4 regions of the Rahnella sp. BIGb0603 genome follow, and region 3 is predicted to be linked to each of the others. Evidence: predicted binding sites of a transcription regulator. Region 3 holds the regulator's gene; each other region holds the start of a gene.
What was found. Region 3 encodes PhoB, which activates phosphate uptake and scavenging genes when phosphate is short. Its sites were predicted from a motif close to CTGTCATAAAACTGNCNNAT; they were not measured.
Positions count from the first base shown of each region.

Region 1 (2,204 bases), 370 kb from region 3:
CTGGTACGGGCTGTCCGCTTTTACGACAACAACAGAGTGATAACCGCGGGATTTGTCGGTGTCATCGATTACGATACCGACCAGATCTACCGCTTTCGGGTTATTAATATACACAGACGCGAAAGAAGAAGGCGACATGCTTAATACCATGTCGACTTTCTTGCCTAATAATCCCTGAATAACACCCGAGTAATCGGATGAATTACGCAGTTTGGTATCCACATTTAATTCTTTATCGAAGAAATCTTTTACACACTGATTATCGCCGATTTGCTGAGTGGCGTTCTGACCACCCAGAATACCTAAATTCAATTCTTTAGGCGCATCTTCTGCCATGCTGTGCATTGCGGTAAGGGAACCTGCAACAAAGACCGCCAGACGTAATAACTTCTTCATTTAATGATGACCTTGTGTAGATTGAGAGAAAGTGAAAATAAGTACGGCTAAAATTTATTTCCGAAATAAAATACGGAATTTATTTATTAAAACATTCGTTACAACGCGTGAGCATCAGGAATTAACGTCGTGTTCTTCGCCATATAACTGCTGCAAGATCCCGTCGGTTAACTGATCCGGATGACCATCAAAGATAATCTGCCCTTTCGCAATGCCGATCACGCGGGTGCAGTAATCTTTTACCAGTTCTACGGAATGCAGGTTAACCATCACCGCGATGTTCTCTTCGCTGACCTTTTTCAGGGCATTCATGATGCGCAGGGTATTTTTAGGATCCAGCGAGGCAACCGGTTCATCGGCCAGTAAAATTTTCGGGTTTTGCATCAGGGCGCGACAAATAGCGACTCGCTGCATCTGACCCCCTGAGAGATTTTCAGCACGTTGCAGCGCATGCGGCAACATGTGCAACCATTCCAGCAGGGAAATCGCGCGGGCGCGGTCTTCGTCATCGAACTGATTAAAGAAGGATTTAAACGTGGAGGTGTGGCTCAGGCGCCCCAGCAACACGTTGGTTAACACGTCCAGACGCGGAACCAGGCAGAAATCCTGAAAAATCATGCCGCAGCCCGAACGCCAGCGACGCAGCGCTTTGCCGGTCAGACCCGCCAGTTCCTGCTGCTCACCGTTTTCGTAATGACACACCACACTGCCGTCGGTTAACGGGATCGTGCCGTTAAGCACGTGCAGCAGAGTCGATTTCCCCGCACCGGAACGGCCAATGACCGCAACAAATTCACCGGCGTGAAGATCGAAATTGATGTCATTAAGAACACGCTGACCTGATTTATAGGATTTCACCAGGCCTTTCACGTCCAGCACTTTGTTCAGATGTTGCTGCCCGGCCTGAGGATATTCAGCCTGTGCCAGCTTAAGTTGAGCTTGCGCCATGATGCTGTCTCTCGGTTGCTTTCGTTATCTGGCGTTCATTAAGCGCGAGTTTTGTGACACATCAATGACGATTTAGTGGACAGCATATGACAAAAATGTAGCAACTTAAGAGAAATCCCTCGGTAATTATCCTGAATGATCTGTAGCCTGTTATGTGGCATTTAAGTCTATGATTGCAGAGCCTACGTCAAAAAAAGGAAGATGAAATGGATAATCAGTCACTCATCACCACGTTGAAAGAAATCGCCGGAAGCCGCCATGTCCTGACCGGCGACAGCAATACCGAGCGCTACCGCAAGGGGTTTCGCTCCGGCGGCGGCAAGGCGCTGGCGGTGGTATTCCCGCAGACATTGCTTCAACAATGGCAACTGCTTAAAGCCTGCATCGCGGCCGACAAAATTGTCATCATGCAGGCCGCCAATACGGGGCTGACCGAAGGTTCGACGCCGAGCGGCGACGATTATGACCGCGACATCGTCATTTTCAGCACCCTGAAACTCGATCAGATCCAGCTGCTCGACGGCGGCCATCAGGTGATCGGTTTCCCCGGCAGCACGTTGTATAAACTCGAAAAAATTCTCAAGCCGTATAACCGCGAACCGCATTCGGTCATCGGTTCATCCTGCATTGGTGCCTCCGTCGTCGGCGGGATATGCAACAACTCCGGCGGTTCACTGGTGAAACGTGGTCCGGCTTATACGGAAATGGCGTTGTATGCGCAGATTGATGCGCAGGGAGAACTCCGGCTGATAAACCATCTGGGGATCAATCTGGGTGAGACGCCGGAAGAGATTCTGACACGGCTGGAAAAAGGCGATTATCTCGAAGCTGATATTCTGCACGATCAGCGGCTGGCTTCG
Region 1 covers NZ_JANUEX010000001.1:662,586-664,789, forward strand. Annotated here, with positions in the region: gene phnD (phosphonate ABC transporter substrate-binding protein) at 1-396, opposite strand, end outside; gene phnC (phosphonate ABC transporter ATP-binding protein) at 511-1,344, opposite strand; gene dld (D-lactate dehydrogenase) at 1,551-2,204, shown strand, end outside.
Region 1: phnC (phosphonate ABC transporter ATP-binding protein) is a predicted target of PhoB. The motif match lies at 1,385-1,404, and genes of this name have one in related genera.

Region 2 (2,204 bases), on a different contig from region 3:
CGTCACCGAGGAGGACATGTTTGGAGGGGCTGATCCCGGCATCCTGCAAGGCATTCACCATTGCAGGCTGGAAATCATGGTTACCGGGCAACCAGACACAGGGTGCCGCCAGTTCGCTGATACCACGGGCAAACTGATGGTAGGCTTCCACCGACTGATCCTGAGCCAGATCGCCGGTTGCCGCGATGATATCGACTTCGCGCTGCTGTGCTTTTATAGCGTCCAGCACCGCGCGATAGCTGTTAAACGTATTCACGCCCAGCAATGTCTCATCTTCACCGGCAAAAAGATGGGTATCTGTAATCTGTAGAATTCTGACTTTGGCCCCATTCACCAAAGGCAGTTTAAACAGGCTTTCCAAATCGTTTCCTTTGTTGTTGAAGTCTGTCTAACACACCGGAATTGCCATCGCTCCGTGCGCAAGGCAATAACGCAGCCAGTCCGCCAGGAACTGGTTAATTTGATGCTTTTCATCACGCTGATGCAACTTTTTATTAGGGTAATCATAGCGTGCTTTGAAGCGAAAGATCTGCTGACTCGCACACACTTCGGCCACCATGGCGTCGTGATACAGGCGAACCGTCAGTGAAGGCAGGCTCCAGTAACTGACGGCCGGTGCGGTCTGTTTGATTTCCACCAGCGACGTATAGCGCGTCGATTCGAGGATCGTCAGGCAATATGTGGCGCTACTCACCTGATATGTCACTGTTTCACCGGGCTCATCGGTGCGCGGCATCAAACGGCGCAATTGTGCGAAATTGGTTTCGCACAATCTCATCATTTCAGGGAAATCAGGGGTATAGCGCTTAATCATTCGTTGGCCCACTCTTTTCTCAGGGATTCATGGTGTAGCTGCAGCCATTGCAGGGCAATCACTGACGCCGCATTATCTATCGCTCCCTCTTCCACCCAGCGGTAAGCCTGTTCGCGGCTGACCACATGCACCCGGATGTCTTCATTCTCTGCTTCCAGACCGTGAATTCCTTCTGCCGTTGTCGCATCAACTTCGCCGACCATAATAGAAAGACGCTCGCTGGTTCCGCCCGGGCTGGCCAGGTAATTCAGAGCCGGTTTACAGCGTTTTACCACAATGTTCGCTTCTTCGAGTGCTTCACGGCGGGCGACGTCTTCAACTGTCTCGCCCTCTTCAATGATACCGGCGACCATCTCCAGAAGCCATGGGGTATCACTGGAATCAATACATGGGATGCGGATCTGTTCAATCAGCACGACTTCATCGCGCTGCGGATCATAAGGCAGCAGCACCGCTGCATGGCCCCTTTCGAAAACTTCACGCACAACTTCGCCGCTCATTTCCCCATTAAACAGCCGGTGACGAAACCGATATGCAATAATAGAAAAAAAACCTTTATATCGCGTCTCACGTGCAATAATTTCTACATCATCTTTACCGAAACTAACCGGTGAACTTTTGAATGCACACATGGATTGTTTTCCTCTTCCCTCATAAAGGCAATTTATCGTCCTTTGAGGTCAGTTTGATGAAAATGCGTTAATAATAATCAAGGTTGTTTGTGATAGATTTAGGCACATCCAGCGGGGAAGGCACGTTAAGCCAACCTCCCCGCTAGCCTGACTCTGCTAGAATCCGCGTCTATTGGTTTATTTGACTGCGCCACCATACATAACAACATTGCTGCACAACAAGGAATGCAAATGAAGAAACTGCTCCCCCTTCTCATCGGACTCAGCCTGGGCGGCTTCAGTACGATAAGCCAGGCCGAAAACCTGATGCAGGTCTATCAGCAAGCCAGGACGAGTAACCCGGACCTGCGCAAATCCGCTGCTGACAGGGATGCTGCATTCGAAAAAATCAACGAAAGCCGCAGTCCTTTATTACCGCAACTCGGTTTGGGTGCGGATTATGGTTATACCAATGGCTACCGCGATGCGAATGGCGTTAATAGTGATGTTGGCAGCGCCAGCCTGCAATTAACGCAGACCCTTTTTGATATGTCAAAATGGCGCGCACTGACCTTGCAGGAAAAAACTGCCGGTATTCAGGATGTGTCATATCAGACTGATCAACAATCCTTGATCCTCAATTCTGCTACGGCTTATTTCAACGTTTTGAGTGCGATCGATTCACTCTCTTATACCGAAGCGCAGAAACAGGCTATTTATCGTCAGCTGGATCAAACCACGCAGCGTTTTAATGTTGGCCTGGTGGCTATCACTGACGT
Region 2 covers NZ_JANUEX010000011.1:138,172-140,375, forward strand. Annotated here, with positions in the region: gene cpdA (3',5'-cyclic-AMP phosphodiesterase) at 1-361, opposite strand, end outside; gene M2403_RS23010 (DUF1249 family protein) at 389-814, opposite strand; gene nudF (ADP-ribose diphosphatase) at 811-1,446, opposite strand; gene tolC (outer membrane channel protein TolC) at 1,678-2,204, shown strand, end outside.
Region 2: nudF (ADP-ribose diphosphatase) is a predicted target of PhoB. The motif match lies at 1,490-1,509, and genes of this name have one in related genera.

Region 3 (2,204 bases):
GACGTCACGCGCCACCATCAGAAGCTGCCCCTCGGAATACGGCATCACGCGAAACTCGACGTAATGTTCATTATTGAGTTGCAGATTCAGGGCACGGCTGAAGTCACGGGTCTGGATCCAGGTGCGGAATTCCGGATAACGCAGCAGGTTAAAAATATGCTGGCCGTTATCTTCCGGCCAGCGGAAACCGAGCAGATCCTGCGCCAGTCCGTTACACCAGAAGATATTGCCTTCTTCCGTCGCCAGAACCACCGCATCCGGCAGCGATTCGGCACCGCTGCGGAAACGTTTGATCAACTGACCTAATTCACGACGACGTCGCCGGTTACGCATCTGCATCTGGTTCAGCCCGTAAAACAGCGGTTCCCAGCTCCAGCGCCCGTTCGGCGGGGTGATGCTGCGGTCAAGCCACAGCCAGTGAGAGAGTTTAAGCTGATTGTAATAATTCCAGCCCAGCGCCGCGACCAGCGACGCAAAGAGGAGCCAGCCGAAATGGCCGACGAAAATTCCGAGGATCAGGGCTGGCAGACAAAAGAGAAAAAATTCGCCGGCCAGACGTTTCCATGACAAACGTTCTAACACACAGGTTCTCCGCTGTGGGGGACTCAATAACGCGTTGAGAAACGATATCCGGTACCACGAACAGTCTGGATCATTCTGTCATGTCCACTGGTTTCCAGCGCTTTACGCAAACGACGAATATGCACGTCTACCGTGCGATCTTCCACATAAACGTTAGTGCCCCACACGTTATTGAGCAACTGTTCTCTGCTGTAAACGCGTTCGGAATGGGTCATAAAGAAGTGTAACAACTTAAATTCGGTCGGCCCCATATCGAGCGCCTGCTCGTTGGCCATCACCCGGTGAGACGACGGATCCAGACTGAGCCCCTGCATGTCGATCACTTCTTCGACCGCCATTGGCGAAATCCGGCGCATCACCGCTTTAATACGGGCAACCAGTTCTTTTGGTGAAAACGGTTTAGTGATGTAATCATCGGCACCGACTTCCAGGCCGCGCACCCGATCTTCTTCTTCACCGCGAGCGGTCAGCATCATCACCGGAATTTCGCGGGTCAGTGCTTCACGTTTAAGGTGCTTAATAAACTGAATACCGGAACCGCCGGGTAGCATCCAGTCGAGCAGGATCAGTTCTGGGTAAGGTTCCACTAACTGGCCAATCGCTGAATCAAAATCTTCAGCTTCTACTGCCTGATATCCATTCTGTTCCAGTACAAAACACACCATTTCACGGATTGGAGCTTCGTCTTCAACCACCAATATACGTCTAGCCATCGTAGGTCCTGCCAATAGGTTAGCGATCTTTTATTTGATTGCGGGCGCCATTATGCGTCAGTTTTGTGACAGATTTATGAATGAAAATGATGGTTCATTTAAGGCAAATATGACAGATAAATTCCCGCCATCCTGCTGAAATTGGTCTGATTTATCGGGGACAGGTTCCCCCGCCGACGTTTATACTTTGCACCATTGTCGTCATACAGGGTTCACACGGGAGTCTCATGCGCCTGATCCACACCTCCGACTGGCACCTCGGCCAGTACTTTTTTACCAAAAGCCGCGCCGCTGAACATCAGGCATTTTTGCGCTGGCTGACCGGTCAGGTGCAGCAGCATCAGGTGGACGCCGTCATTGTCGCCGGGGACATCTTTGATACCGGTTCGCCGCCCAGTTACGCCCGCGAGTTGTACAACCGCTTCGTGGTGGAATTACAACAAACCGGCTGTCAGCTGGTGGTGCTGGCCGGGAATCACGATTCCGTCGCCACCCTCAATGAATCCCGCGAACTGCTTTCGTGCCTGAATACACGGGTGATCGCCACCGTAGGCGAAAATCTGGAGGAACAGGTTTTAGTGCTGAACACGCGTGAAGGCCAGCCCGGCGCGGTGTTGTGTGCCATTCCGTTTTTGCGTCCGCGCGATTTACTCGCCAGCCAGGCCGGACAGTCCGGCAGCGACAAACAGCTCGCGTTGCAGGAAGCCATTGCGGCGCATTATGACGCGCTATATCAGGCCGCACTGGCGAAGCGTCAGAAACTTGGTATGCCGTTGCCCATTATCGCTACCGGCCATCTGACCACCGTCGGCGTCAGCACGTCTGACTCCGTGCGCGACATCTATATAGGCACGCTCGACGCCTTCCCGGCCCAGGCATTTCCGCCGGTAGATTACGTGGCGCTCGGGC
Region 3 covers NZ_JANUEX010000001.1:1,029,429-1,031,632, forward strand. Annotated here, with positions in the region: gene phoR (phosphate regulon sensor histidine kinase PhoR) at 1-582, opposite strand, end outside; gene phoB (phosphate response regulator transcription factor PhoB) at 606-1,295, opposite strand; gene sbcD (exonuclease subunit SbcD) at 1,523-2,204, shown strand, end outside.

Region 4 (2,204 bases), on a different contig from region 3:
CAGACGCGATTCTTCCGTCATGAAATGCGCGCCGGTAATTTCTACCGTTCTGCCATCCTCAATCTGCACACTTGCACGGGCAAAGCGCACCGGCGTTCCGTCCGGCGACATGAGGTGATGCACGGTTTGCAGGGTGAGCGGCTGGCCGTCGGGCACGGGCGCAACCGGCGGTAAGATCAGCTGCGAGGGATTAACGTTAATCAGTGGCGGCTCGCCTTCGAGACGAAAAGTCAGAATATCGCGCTCGTTGCCGAGCATATTTTCAAACAAACCGGGATTACGGCTCAGCTGTGATAACGGAAATTCATTCGCCAGCAGATGGCGGAAATACTGCACGCGCCCGCTGACCTGATAATCCGCACGGCGCACCAGCTCTTTATCCATCGAATAATAGAGATAAAAACCGACAGCGCTGACCACCAGCGAGGCAATCAGCGCAAACAGTAATGTCGCCCGCAAGGTCAGCGACATCGCTCGTTTTGAGGCGGACGGACGGGCAGTTTCTTTCATCACGTTAGTCATTGCGCACTTCACAAACGTAGCCAATGCCACGCACGGTATGGATCAGTTTCACCTCAAAGGCGCGATCCACCTTGGCGCGCAGGCGCTTAATCGCCACATCCACAACGTTGGTATCACTGTCAAAATTCATGTCCCAGACCTGCGAGGCGATCATGGTGCGCGACAGCACTTCGCCTTCCCGGCGCATCAGCAGCTCCAGCAACATAAACTCTTTATTGGTCAGCGCGATGGTCTGATCCTGACGGGTGACGCGGCGGCGCAGCACATCGAGATTCAGATCGGCGACTGAAAACGTGTCCGGCTCGCGTGCCGTCGGGCGGCGCAGTAAGGTGCGGATCCGCAGCACCAGCTCGGTAAATGAAAACGGTTTAATCAGATAATCATCCGCGCCGAGTTCCAGCCCGTGAATGCGATCCTGCACTTCGTCACGCGCCGTCAGAAACAGCACCGGCACGTCACTTTTTTTACGCAGCACTTCCATCACCTGCCAGCCATCAAGGCCGGGCAGCATGACGTCGAGGATCACGGTGTCATAACCCTCTTCCAGGGCCAGAAACAGACCGTCTGCTCCGTTGCGCGCCAGATCCACGCTGTAACCCGCCTCCGTCAGCCCTTTTTTCAGGTAGTCGCCTGTGCTGACATCATCTTCTATCACCAGTATCCGCATTCAGGCCCTCGGCGCCGCAAGATCATTCCCCCAAAGAATGATTCAGAGGAAGTTTATCAGTTTCATCAGACACCTTTGATGACAATTTTGTCATCAACTTGTCATCAACCAATCCCGGTTTATCGTCCACTCTTAATGAAGTTATTCATCACTGGCCGGTTCAGTGATTCATCTAACAGAATGAAATAACGCTAGAAAATGGAGAGTTGATCATGAACACACCTACACGCCTTGCCGGTTTATTACTGGGTTCCCTGCTGATGTGCAGCGGAATGACATCCGCCTTTGCGGCCGATAACGTGATTAAACCGACGCGCGGAACCATTGATTCAGTTAATGACTCATCGGTGCAAATCACCACACGTCAGGGTGAAAAGCTCGATGTGAAGCTGACTGACCAGACCAAGATCAACGCCGTCACCAAAGGCCAGATCAGTGATATCAAACCCGACAGTTTCATCGGTACCGCCGCAGTTCCGCAGGCTAACGGCACGCTGAAAGCGCTGGAAGTCCACGTCTTCGCGCCAAGCCTGCGCGGCAGCGGTGAAGGCTTCAACCCGTTTGAATCTGCTGACGGGAAAATCAATACCATGACCAACGGTACCGTCGGCAAACTGGTCAACAGCAATGGCCGCACGCTGACCGTGAAGTATCACGATGCTGAGAAAACAGTTGTTGTTCCTGACGACGTTCCTGTGGTTCTGCTGGCACCGGGCGACCGCAGCCTGCTGAAACCGGGCACTAAAATCGTGCTGTTCGCCATGAAAGATGACAAAGGTGCGCTGGTTGCCCGTGGCATCGCCGCCGGTAAAGACGGCATCGCGCCACCGATGTAATCAGGCTGTTTAACAGGAGATTTACCGTGAAACCTCAGCCCTCTTCAGTTCGAAAACGCAGGATCCATTCCTGGCCGGTGCGTATCAGCCACTGGATTAATCTTCTGGCAATGATTGGTATGGTGATGAGCGGCTGGGGGATTTATAACGCGGATCCCCTGTTTACCTTTACGTTTCCG
Region 4 covers NZ_JANUEX010000003.1:610,987-613,190, reverse strand. Annotated here, with positions in the region: gene M2403_RS11190 (heavy metal sensor histidine kinase) at 1-522, opposite strand, end outside; gene M2403_RS11185 (heavy metal response regulator transcription factor) at 515-1,189, opposite strand; gene M2403_RS11180 (hypothetical protein) at 1,402-2,025, shown strand; gene M2403_RS11175 (cytochrome b/b6 domain-containing protein) at 2,052-2,204, shown strand, end outside.
Region 4: M2403_RS11185 (heavy metal response regulator transcription factor) is a predicted target of PhoB. The motif match lies at 1,277-1,296, and genes of this name have one in related genera.